Regions from separate parts of the Vibrio alfacsensis genome, predicted to be linked through region 2. Evidence: predicted binding sites of a transcription regulator. Region 2 holds the regulator's gene; each other region holds the start of a gene.
What was found. The regulator PurR, encoded in region 2, represses purine synthesis genes. The targets are predictions, from matches to a motif close to TNANGNAAACGTTTNCNTNA.
Positions count from the first base shown of each region.

Region 1: the regulator PurR is predicted to act here: its motif matches at 2,326-2,345, upstream of purM (phosphoribosylformylglycinamidine cyclo-ligase).
Region 3: the regulator PurR is predicted to act here: its motif matches at 2,336-2,355, upstream of VA249_RS00745 (uracil-xanthine permease family protein).

Region 1 is NZ_AP024165.1:2,293,088-2,297,343, reverse strand. Features, by position in the region: gene VA249_RS10575 (class II glutamine amidotransferase) at 1-24, shown strand, start outside; gene purN (phosphoribosylglycinamide formyltransferase) at 419-1,057, opposite strand; gene purM (phosphoribosylformylglycinamidine cyclo-ligase) at 1,222-2,262, opposite strand; gene upp (uracil phosphoribosyltransferase) at 2,441-3,067, shown strand; gene VA249_RS10555 (uracil-xanthine permease family protein) at 3,197-4,256, opposite strand, start outside.
Region 2 is NZ_AP024165.1:2,073,972-2,078,227, reverse strand. Features, by position in the region: gene VA249_RS09555 (TfoX/Sxy family DNA transformation protein) at 1-400, opposite strand, end outside; cyclic di-GMP riboswitch class I at 637-718, opposite strand; gene purR (HTH-type transcriptional repressor PurR) at 1,098-2,102, opposite strand; gene torD (molecular chaperone TorD) at 2,545-3,192, opposite strand; gene torR (two-component system response regulator TorR) at 3,459-4,172, shown strand.
Region 3 is NZ_AP024165.1:159,884-164,139, forward strand. Features, by position in the region: gene envZ (two-component system sensor histidine kinase EnvZ) at 1-682, shown strand, start outside; gene VA249_RS00745 (uracil-xanthine permease family protein) at 769-2,163, opposite strand; gene VA249_RS00750 (S9 family peptidase) at 2,412-4,256, opposite strand, start outside.

The DNA of each region.
Region 1 (4,256 bases), 220 kb from region 2:
GCTCCGACTGATCCATTGGAGTGATGGTTTCTGATACTGAATACTTAAATAAAGCTCGCTTAGTCGCGAGCTTTATTTTTTGCGTTTTAAACCGAGGACGGATACGGATGAGCATTCTTACTTCCTAGTGTGCTAGTAGTAGATTCCTAGTCTCGCTAAGGCTCGCTGGAATGACGTAACTAATTGAAGTGAATTCTACTTTTTACCGACTGCGTCATTCTGAACGACGAGGAACGAGTCAGATTCAGAATCTACTATCCGAGTGTTGTATTGCTAAGTTGGTTTCAGGGACTTTTTAGGTTGTTGGTTTTGGCTTCTAGTCTGACTACGGCTTTATTGAACCAAGCTTATAAGATTTAAAATAACAAAAGGCAGCCTGTGATGGTTGCCTTTTGTGTTTGTCGTTTGGAATTGAGCGTTACTCGGTGGCGTAGCCGTGTTCACCAAGCTCAAAACCATCGAGGTACGCTTTGCCATCTCTCATTGTTAGTCTTTCATCTACTAACCATTTTGTGACCATAGGGTAAATGGTATGCTCTTGCGTTTGTACACGAGCGGTAAGAGCATCAGCATTATCATCTTCAAATACAGGCACTTTGGCTTGCAATATTACTGGACCGCCATCGAGCTCTTCTGTAACAAAATGAACGCTAGTGCCGTGCTCTTTGTCACCGGCATCAATAGCGCGCTGATGAGTGTTTAGGCCTGGATACTTTGGCAGAAGGGATGGGTGAATATTGATCATCTTACCTAAATAGTGTTGAACAAACGCACTGCTAAGAATGCGCATATAGCCGGCGAGGACAATCACATCAGGTTGGTATTCATCGATTTGTTTCATCAACTCAGCATCAAATTTTTCGCGAGATTCGAATGCGTTAGGATTGATAAAGTGACCGTTCACATCAAAAAGCTTTGCACGCTCTAAACCATAAGCTTCTGCTTTATTGGAGAACACAGCTGCGACTTGTGCATTTGGCATGTTGGCTTCACAGGATTCAAGTATTGCTTGTAGGTTGCTGCCATTACCAGAAATGAGGACCACGATGTTTTTCATGATGTTGTGACTGCCTTATTTGATGTTGTGATTGGTATTAGTCTTGCAGACTGGAGATGTGTAGAGATTAAATTACCTACTATTAGAATGGTTTTCGATGTTCCAGATAGCAGAATGAGGACATAGTGTCCTCATTCATGTCTTTATGTAGCGCAACTCACAAGTTATCGGATTTCAACTTGCTCTTCATTTGCTTCAGCTTGAGCGATTTCACCAATCACCCATGCGTTTTCGCCTTCTTCTTTAAGTAGGGCTACGGCTTCGTCTGCTTGGTCTTTTGGTAGAGCGACGATTAGGCCAACACCACAGTTGAAAGTACGGTACATTTCATGTGTGGTCACGTTGCCTTTTTCTTGTAGCCATTGGAAAATGATCGGCCATTCCCAGCTGCTACCATCGATAACGGCTTTGGTGCCATCAGGCAGTACGCGTGGGATGTTTTCCCAGAAACCACCACCCGTGATGTGAGAAATCGCGTGGATGTCGTGCTTCTCAATCATCTTAAGTGCTGATTTGATGTAAATTTTAGTCGGTTCTAGTAGGTGTTCACCGATAGTGCGACCTGCTAGCTCTTCGTTCTTATCTGCGCCAGAAACTTCAAGGATCTTGCGGATTAGAGAGTAACCGTTAGAGTGTGGACCGCTTGAGCCAACTGCGATTAGTGCATCGCCTGCTGCTACTTTCGTACCGTCGATGACGTCTTCTTTCTCTACTACGCCAACACAGAAACCTGCAACGTCGTAATCTTCACCTTCGTACATACCTGGCATTTCCGCCGTTTCACCACCGATAAGTGCACAACCTGCTTGAACACAGCCATCAGCAATACCAGAAACCACGTCTGCCGCAGTATCAACGTCTAGTTTGCCAGTCGCATAGTAATCTAGGAAGAAGAGAGGCTCTGCACCTTGCACGATAAGGTCGTTAACACACATTGCCACAAGGTCAATACCAATGGTGTCGTGCTTGTTCATATCCAAGGCTAAGCGAAGTTTTGTTCCTACGCCATCAGTGCCCGAAACCAGTACAGGTTGTTTGTATTTCGTTGGTAATTCACAAAGGGCACCAAAACCACCAATACCACCCATCACTTCAGGGCGACGAGTACGTTTAACCGCACCCTTAATACGATCCACAAGCGCATTGCCTGCATCAATATCTACACCAGCATCTTTGTAGCTAAGAGAAGAGTTATTACCACTCACAGGGAAGTCCTCGGTATTAAGTTGGATATGAAAACGGCGCTATTCTAACAGTGCTTAAATATAGATAGCAAACGTTTGCGTAAGTTTTTTTCTTTAGCTCGCCATCCTGATCTCCCTTAAAAAATCATGTATAATCTGAAAGTTTGTTTAAATATTGTCACAAAAGCCGGAGATGGAAATGAAAGTCGTTGAAGTTAAACACCCTCTAGTAAAACACAAAATTGGTCTAATGCGAGAAGGTGATATCAGCACGAAGCGTTTTCGTGAGTTAGCAACCGAAGTCGGTAGTCTTCTAACTTATGAAGCGACAGCAGACTTTGAAACAGAAAAAGTAACCATTGAGGGTTGGAATGGTCCTGTAGAAGTAGACCAAATCAAAGGTAAGAAAGTGACTGTAGTGCCAATCCTGCGTGCAGGTCTAGGCATGATGGATGGTGTTCTTGAGCATATGCCAAGTGCGCGTATCAGCGTTGTTGGTATTTACCGTGACGAAGAAACACTTGAGCCAGTACCTTACTTCAACAAGCTTGCTTCTAACATCGATGAGCGTATTGCTCTTGTTGTTGACCCAATGCTTGCTACGGGTGGCTCTATGATCGCAACGATCGACCTTCTAAAAGAGAAAGGCTGTCAGGCAATCAAAGTTCTTGTTCTTGTTGCGGCTCCTGAGGGCATCGAAGCACTAGAAAAAGCCCACCCAGACGTTGAGCTATACACAGCAGCAATCGATGAGAAGCTAAATGACAAAGGTTACATCGTCCCTGGTCTAGGCGACGCTGGTGACAAGATCTTCGGTACTAAGTAATTCTCTGATATTTTGTTACGATTGAATAGATAAAACAAAGGCTTGGTTTTCACCAAGCCTTTTTTATTCTCTATGATTGATATTCTTATCGAACAGCAAACACGGCCAATGGAATGACCGCGCAGCGGATTACTTCGCTTTTTCTTCTTCCATTTGTGCGTTATCAACGACGTGGTTTTCACCTAAGTCGTTTGGAAGCACAAGGTTAAGAATAATCGCTACGATACCACATAGGCTGATGCCTTGAAGGCTGAATTCGCCAATACCAAAAGCCATACCACCGATACCAAATACAAGCGTCACTGCGACAATCACAAGGTTGCGAGATTTGTGAAGATCCACGTTGTTTTTGATCAATGTGTTGAGGCCGACGGTAGCGATAGAACCAAATAGTAAAATCATGATGCCGCCCATTACAGGCACAGGAATCGTTTGTAGCATCGCGCCTAGTTTACCAACAAGAGCAAGCACGATTGCCGTAATTGCAGCCCAAGTCATGATCACTGGGTTAAACGCTTTGGTCAGCATTACCGCACCGGTTACTTCGCTGTAAGTGGTGTTAGGTGGCGCGCCGACCATAGATGCTGCAATTGTCGCGATCCCGTCACCCGCGATAGTGCGATGAAGACCTGGCTTCTTAAGGTAGTTTTTGCCCGTTACGTTAGAGATAGCCAGCATGTCACCGACGTGCTCTACCGCAGGGGCAATTGCAACAGGAATCATAAATAGAATCGCATTGATGTTGAACTCCGGCGCAGTAAAGTTCGGCATTGCAAGCCATGCAGCTTGAGCAACAGGGGTAAAATCTACCACTCCATACATCAGTGACACGGAGTAACCCGCCACAATACCACCTACAATAGGCACTAACTTTAAGTAGCCTTTAGCAAAGACGCTTAATGCGATAGTTGTAAGCAAAGAGACCGCTGAGATGACGAATGCGGCATCCCCGTTGACCAGTTGTACAGCGCCATCGCCTGATTTACCAATGGCCATGTTTACTGCGGTTGGTGCAAGACCTAGACCGATCACCATGATCACCGGGCCAACAACCACTGGAGGCAAAATTTTGTGGATAAAGCCAACACCACGAACTTTAATCATTGCTCCAAGTGCAACATACACTAAACCTGCCGCCATTAGACCGCCCATGGTTGCACCGATACCCCAAGTTTGGATACCGAACATG
Region 2 (4,256 bases):
TTTTAAGCATGCGTTCAGTCGCTAAACGTAGGTTTGGCAAATCTTTTAGTCGGTTAGGCTTTGTTGTTGCCTGTTGTTCTTTTTCAAGCTTGGCGCTTTCTAGAGACTTCCTTGCAACATCAAGGATTTTGTCGGTTGAATCCCATAGCTCGTCAGAAATAGCATAGTATTTCGTTACCACTGGGAAGCCACGTTTTTTATAGACGTAAGGTCTAAGTCCTTGAGTCTCGAAAGTAGATGAAGTTTTCTGATCCGCTCGGATGTGCAATTGATGATTTACAACTAGTGCAAACATAGTGTCATCTGCAAACAGTCCGAAGCCACCAAACATTGAGCGCGACTTGATCGTACCAAGTGCCTCAAATAGCTTCATAGAGTCTTTGAGTATCGGTTTATCCATGATGAGTTATCTCGGTGTAATTAGTATTACGCCACCAAAAATCAGGTCCGAGAGAATAGCAAATGCATGCAGTTATAATGTCATTAAAGGGTAAACTCGTTAAATGCATATTTGCCATCGGTAACCCCGCTACCTTCTACTGATACGACGATGATTGAAAATAACCATCATCGAAAACAGTCTTTAAAAACGATAGTCTTCAAAAATAGCAGTCTTCAAAAAAACAGCCGTTTTTAAAAAATAACGGTCTTCAAAAACAAATAGTTAAGGCCGGAAGCTTTGCGTCCCACTCTTTCGAATGGTTTGCCCTGTGCGTGACGGTATCAGAATACTGCTTTCATTGAATTAACATCACATCCTGAATATGGAAGTGTGACATTAGTTCAATTAAAAAGGGGTATTTAATGAGTGTTATTTCATATCTCTTGGTTAGATATGCCTATCAACACCATAAATACGAATTCAAATACATTGAATTAAAACAGTATGTTATAGCGAAGTGCTCTGGGCTGTCTACCCCGAAATTAGTCAATTGCTCATCGCTTCACCTATGGCAATGTTACTTGCCTAAATCCAATCCAATATGATTAGAAAATAGGACGAAAGGGTGGATTCAGAACATAAAAAACGCCCCTTAAAAGGAGCGCTTCAAATCGGTCATTATTGCTTAGTTCTTATTACTTAGCTGCATTATTGATTAGTTGAGCTTGCTTACTGTGCTACGTATTACAATCTCTGGCTGCATTTCAAAAATACGTTTGTCGTGCTCTTTATCTTTAATACGTTCAAGTAAGATCTCGAATGCGTTTTTACCTACACGACGTTTTGGTTGGTGAATCGTCGTTAGCGGTGGAGAGAAGTATTCAGCAAGTTCGATGTTGTCGTAACCGATCACAGAAATGTCTTCAGGGATCTTGATGCCATTTTGTTGCAGACGGCTCATCAAGCCTAGTGCCATGGTGTCATTAAAACAGAATACTGCAGTCGGGCGTTTTTCCATTGCAGTAATGTTATCTGCAGCAAGAACGGCAGTATCACATTCAAAGTTACCCTCAAGAATCCAGTCTTCTTTAACGGTAAGGTTTGCTTCTGCCATTGCACGTCTAAAGCCAGCAATTCGCTCTTTACATGCTGCTTTATCGAAATGACCACTTAAACATGCAATTTCGCTATGACCATTATCAATTAGATATTTAGTCGCTAAATAGCCACCTTCTTCCGAGTTATCAATGATCTTATCTGCTTTTGAGCTTTCAGGGCCCCAGTCCATCACGACTTTAGGGATGTCTGCGTGGCGGTCTAGCATCTCTTGTAGTTCTTCCGTTAGGTCAGAACACATCACTAAAATGCCATCGACACGCTTTTCTGCAAGCATGCGAATATAGTCACGTTGTTTCTCGTAAATACCACCAGTATTACACAGGATCAATGTATAGCCTTGACGGTAACAGTAGCTTTCTACGCCATCGATCACTTCAGAGAAGAAAAGGTTCGTTGACTGAGTAACCAACATACCGATAGTGCGCGTTGAGTTACACTTTAAGCTGCGAGCAACAGCACTAGGCGCGTAATTGAGCTCATCAACCGCTTTCATTACTTTTTCTTGAGTGGTCTCAGCAACAAAACGAGTTTTGTTAATTACGTGCGACACTGTGGTGGTTGAAACGCCGGCTAAGCGAGCAACGTCTTTAATTGTGGCCATAAATGATGTCCTGTATCGAGTTACTGAATACCGTAGTGAAGACAACCATGCGCTTAGTGTCTTGCGCAAACTGAGCAGTTACGAAAAAGCAACGCTGATAGGTTCGGCAGTGGTTGTTCCGAAATCGGTATAAAAAGATTTGTAGCGACATTGGTTGCTGAGAAATATATTCCTTGATTAGTGATACAAGGAATGGCTCAGCAAGCAGAGTAATAAAACACAAAAACCGCTATATTTCAGCGGTTTACATATAAATCATATTTAATCGTTTGCGCTCACATTTTAGACCTATGTGAGCAGGCTGGCAACATATTCAGCGATGGTTTTGTGCTTTTTATGTCACATTTTAACGGCTAAATTCACTGTACTTCTCTGAACCAGTGAGAAACAAACGAATAAAATAAGGGGGCTGTATGACGAGTCCCCCTAAAATAGCCCGCAATTATTCACCAAGAAGGTAGTCGCTGTCCAGTTTACAGAAAGCGATCAGCATTTGAGCAACACTAACGTAGAAGCCAAACTCATCGAATTGCTTACATTTTGCTGCAAACATAGGTAACCAAGTAAGCAGTTGCTTTTGGATGAAGTCGTTTTGTGCCACGAATGCTTCTTCCATATGTTTTTCTTGCTCGAGTTCGTTAGAGCGAATGATCATGTTGCCTAAGAAGTCGAGCTCTACAGCAAGGTGATCGGCTGGTTCTTTCAGGTTTTCATCGACCTGAACACCAAAGTCCGCCATGAGTTTTTCCATTTCTTCTGCTGGCTTATCGTTTAGAAGACCCGACTCACCGATGTACATGGAAGCGTATGGAAGTGCTCCGTGTTTTTCTGTTTTCAGAAATAGCTCACAAAAGTCTGCGGCAAGTTCGAGTTGAGCGTCTTCACGATCTTGAAGTCGGTTGAGTGCATCGACCAATGCATCGACTGATGTCTTTAGGGATTCGTTTTCACCTAGGCCAGCTAAAAAACTTCGGATTTCAACACTGTGGTAGCTCTCTAGGTCTTTTTCGGTAAGTTCTTTAGCGAATAGGCTAGAAAACCACCAGTAAATTTCGGCGCGTTTTTCGTTAAAAGCTTTCACTTCTTGCATTTTTTGCTCCTGAAATGATGCACTTAAGGCGGCATCTTGAAGTCACTTGAGTATAATCTCTTAAGTGTAAACAATTAAAATGAATAGCAGTAACTATAATTGTTATTGTTTATGGGTAATTATGCCTAGTTATTAATGGCAACAAATAAGCTTGCTTTGAATCAATAAAATCGCAAAATCTTGCTTTTTAATGTATCTATGACTAGAAATGTTACTAGTTATGAATAGAATACGTCTTGGAATAAAAAAGACAGAAAGTGGTGTAAATGAGCTATCACGTATTAGTCGTAGAAGATGATGTTGTAACTCGTAGTAAGTTAGCGGGCTACTTCCAAAATGAAGGTTACAAAGTCAGTGAAGCAGAAAGTGGCGCAGAGATGCGTGAAGTGCTTCAAGGTGGCGGTGTTGACTTGATTATGTTGGATATTAACCTGCCCGGTGAAGACGGTCTTATGCTTACGCGTGAATTACGCAGCCAATCAGATATCGGCATCATATTAGTGACAGGACGCACGGATAGCATTGACAAAATCGTTGGCCTAGAAATGGGCGCAGACGATTATGTGACAAAGCCTTTTGAGTTAAGGGAATTATTGGTTCGCGTTAAGAACTTATTGTGGCGTATCTCAGCGGCACGCAATGGTTCACAAAAGAACGTGAATGAAAGCAATGAAGAGCACATTGTGCGCTTCGGTGAGTGGACGTTTGATATTCAGCGTCGTGCGCTAAGCCGTAATGGTGAGCCAGTGAAGTTAACCAAAGCAGAATACGAACTGCTGGTTGCACTGTCTTCGTATCCAAACCAGGTGTTAAGCCGCGAACGTATTTTGAACATGATCAGCCACAGAGTGGATGCGCCAAATGATCGTACAATTGATGTATTGATTCGACGTATGCGCGCTAAAATGGAGTTTGATCCTAAGAACCCACAAATCTTTGTGACCGTTCATGGTGAAGGCTACATGTTCGCAGGTGACTAGTTACTATTAAATTAAAAAGTTATTGCGAAATTAAAACGTTATCGCGAAATAAAAAAGGAGAGCGCATGCTCTCCTTTTTTGTAA
Region 3 (4,256 bases), 1.3 Mb from region 2:
TGTGACTCGGGCATTTAATCAAATGTCGAAAGGTATCCAAGAACTGGAAGAAGATAGAGCACTTTTAATGGCTGGGATCAGTCACGATTTGCGTACGCCATTGACTCGAATCCGTCTTGCGACAGAAATGATGTCACCAGAAGACAGCTATTTGGCGGAGGGGATCATTAGCGATACGGAAGAGTGTAACGAAATCATCAGTCAGTTTATGGATTACCTCAAACCCGTCAATAAAGAGTCGTTTGAGCAAGTGGACATCAATACGATCACTAGTGATGTCGCGACTTCGGAGGGCGGCTATGAAGTAGAAATTGAGACGGATTTGAACGCGAACATACCAACCGCGAAAGGCAGTCCGATTGCTATCAAGCGCGCTGTGAGTAACTTGGTGGTCAATGCGTTACGTTATGGAAATGGCTGGGTAAAAGTTAGTACGGGCACCACGGCGGACAAGCAATTGGTGTGGGTGTGTGTCGAAGACAATGGCCCAGGGATCGAGCCCTCACAAATTGCGAAGTTGTTTGAACCGTTTACACGCGGTGATACGGCTCGCGGTAGTGAGGGGACAGGGTTAGGGCTGGCTATTGTAAAGCGTATTGTCAGCCAACATTCTGGCTCGGTGATCATCCGAAATCGCAGTGAAGGCGGCCTGATCGCGCAAATTAGTTTCCCTACAAAATAAATATTGGAAACCGCGAGCATCGAGAGAAAAAAAGCCCAACCGAAATAGTGGTTGGGCTACCTGACATCCCGATATTCAGTATAAAGTTAAGACGATTTTACTTCTTGAGTGACAAGCTCTTCAGTGTCTTCTTCCAATTTTTCTGGAAGCAGGAGATTCAATATGATCGCGGTGATACCACCTGCCGCAACACCCGTTGAGAAGATACTCTTAATAAAGTCTGGCATGAACTGAAGAATTTCAGGTTTTTGTGCAATGCCTAGACCCATTGAAAATGACAGTGCCATGATGAGAATCGCACGGCGGTCGAGTTCTACACGAGAAATAATGCGCACACCTGCTGCGGCAATCGTGCCAAACATAACGATGGTTGCGCCACCTAATACGGGCTCAGGAATCAACTGAACGAAACTCGCTACGCCCGGGAACAAACCAAGAATCACCAACATACCGGCAATGAAGTAGCCCACATAGCGACTTGCTACGCCAGTCAGCATAATGATGCCGTTGTTTTGACTGAATGTAGAGTTAGGGAAGCTATTGAATACGGCGGCAATCGCAGAGTTTAGACCGTCAGCTAACACGCCACCTTTGATACGCTTCATGTAGATTGGCCCTTTCACTGGCTCACCAGAGACTTCAGATGTTGCGGTGATGTCGCCAATCGCTTCTAGGGCTGTGATAAAGAAAATCAACACAAGTGGAATGAACAGTGACCAGTCAAAACCAAGGCCGTATTGCATTGGAATTGGTAGAGCAATGAGGTCCGTCTGTCCCAGTTTTGAGGTATCCACCATGCCCATGAAGTAAGCCATCACGTAACCTACCAGCATAGCAATCACGATGGAAGCAACGCGAAGATATGGGTTTTTAGAGCGGTTCAAAATGACGATTAAACCCAGTACGGTTCCTGCTAATGCCAGCTTATCTAGGCTACCAAACGAACCGTCGCTCATTGCCGCATAGCCACCGCCCATTGATACCAAGCCGACTTGAATCAGCGTTAGACCAATCAGTGTCACGACAATACCCGATACCAAAGGTGTAATGATTCGACGTGCGTGCTCTAGAACTCGTGAAAGAAAAATCTCAGCAAATGAAGCGACTAAAATGGTGCCGAATATAGCGGCCATCATGGTATTAAGATCCGCGCCGCCAGCTTGCAGTGACAGGCCTGCACCAATAATTGGGCCTAAGAAATTGAAGCTCGTGCCTTGTATAGACAACAGCCCTGAACCGATTGGGCCGAAAGTGCGAATTTGAATAAAAGAAGACACGCCAGATGCAAACAACGACATGCTAATGATGGTGTTGGTCTGCTCAGCAGGTACGCCTAAAGATTGGCAGATAATCAAGGATGGTGTAATGACGGCCACGAACATTGCCAATAAGTGCTGAAGTGCAGCAAAAATAGTCTGAGGTAATGGTGGACGGTCATTGAGTTGATAGACCAATTCCGAAGGTCGGTTTGAAGTTGTCATTGTTTGTCTCGCTAGTCGCAAAAAAGTTTACCCAGAACTCGCTGAATGGGAGTACTAGGCGGAGTTGACGTTATTACCTGTGATTGCTGTTAATCAGCGTCAACTCAGATTGGTTTGGTGTGACAAGGAGCACACCACAAATTTTGTGCGGGATTATAGAGGGATTTTGCCAAAAAGCAAACGTTTGCTTTATTCAGAAAAATAAAAGGCGATAACACCGAGGGTATCGCCTTTTATTTTTAGGATGTTTAGTTTTTCAAATGCTTATCAAAGAAGTTGAGCACATGAGCGTAATATTTCGCTCGATGCTCATCTTTGTAAAAACCGTGTCCCTCGTCATCGAGAACAAACGCCTCATAAGGGTATTTAATGTTGTCCAACGCTTTTGTCATCGCATTAAATTGTTCGATAGGGGCGCGTTGATCTTTGCCACCATGAACGAGTAGGATCGCAGACTTGAGTTTGTCTGCATTATGCGTTGGCGACATCGCTTTGAGGATTTTCGGGTCTTCTCCGAGGACTTCGGTTAAGTAGCTGAGCCCCATTTTACTATCTGGAACATCTCCCTCTTTGAACATCAATTCAAGATCATAAACACCGGCTGTGCCGACCGCACACTGAAACAAGTCTGGTGCGATGCTCGCCGATTTAAGCGCGCTGTATCCACCAAAGCTCCCACCTGAAATACACACTCGCTGTTTGTCTGCAATGCCTTCGCTGATGATGTGCTTGGTGGCATCAATAATGTCATATTGAATGTTCGTGCCCCATTTTCGGTAGCCAGCTTCTTCAAATTGTTTGCCAAAGCCACCACTGCCGCGGAAGTTGACTTGTAATACCGCATAGCCATGACTGGCAAGAAACTGGTTTTCTTCGCGAAATTCCCACCAATCTCTTGGCCCATGAGGCCCTCCATGTGGGTTGACGATGAGTGGGAGTTTTTTCGGTTCGGCATTGGGTGGCAGAGTGAGATATCCCGTGATGCGTTTTCCATCACGACTGGTGAATTCGACCGGTTTTACTTCCGCCATTTTCGCAGGATCTAACCATTCTCTGGCCGAAAATAAATAGCGTATTTCTTTTGGTTGCGTCGTAAATAAGTAGTAATCACCAGGATTTCGGTCATTGAATGCCATAATGACATAGGCGTCACCCGCATCGGTTTCACTGACTAATCTAACTTGGTGTCCGGGTAGGGAGGTAAGGATTTGTTGGAGATATTCACTGCGCTTGTTTTTGGGATCGACAAAGGCATAGGTTGGATAATCGCTCTCAAACTCCACCGCATAAAGCTGTTTTGAATCTGGATCAAGCCAGTAGTTTTTTGGATCGACGCTCGCATCGGATGCGACTTTTGTGCTTTCACCTGTTTTTAAATTTAGGTGATGGACCGCTCTTGGCTCCCCTTTGTAACTGACGGCAGCATAAACAGAGTCTTGATTACTGCCAAAAGAGATGGGGTAAAACTCTTTGAAGCTCTTTAATGATTGGATCTTGTCAGAGCTTCTCCATTGCTCATTGACACGATAATAAAGTTCCACTTTATTTTTGCTATTGAGACCAGAAACAAAGCGTACCTCGCCATTATGATCGGTCAGAAAACGACTAAATCCTACTGGAGATGTAGTTATTTTAGAGCGTCGCCCATTGTAAACATTGACTCGATAGACTTCACTTGGTCTTTCTATATCAAATTTGTAATCGCCAATAGGCAATGCGGACACCAAGATGTGTCGGTCATCATCGGGCAAGATATCTAAGACATGACCAAACGCTTTGACGATGGAGGCTGAACGTATCAACTTACTTGATTTTGGCGGATTATAACCAAAGATGTAGGCGTATTTTTTCCCGTCAACATTGGCTGATACTAATTCGCCATAACTTACTGGAGCGGTTGACCAACTTTTTAGATACTCTTTCGAGGCAACGACACGCTCGTTATTAATCCAATAATAATCACCGACTTGTTCATTGCCATTAAAACGTAACACACTGCTTGGTTGCATGGTTTTAGCATTGAGAATGACCAAGGCGTCTTTGCCATCAATGTTCGATTCGAATGCTAAATGCTTACCGTCTGGAGATATTTT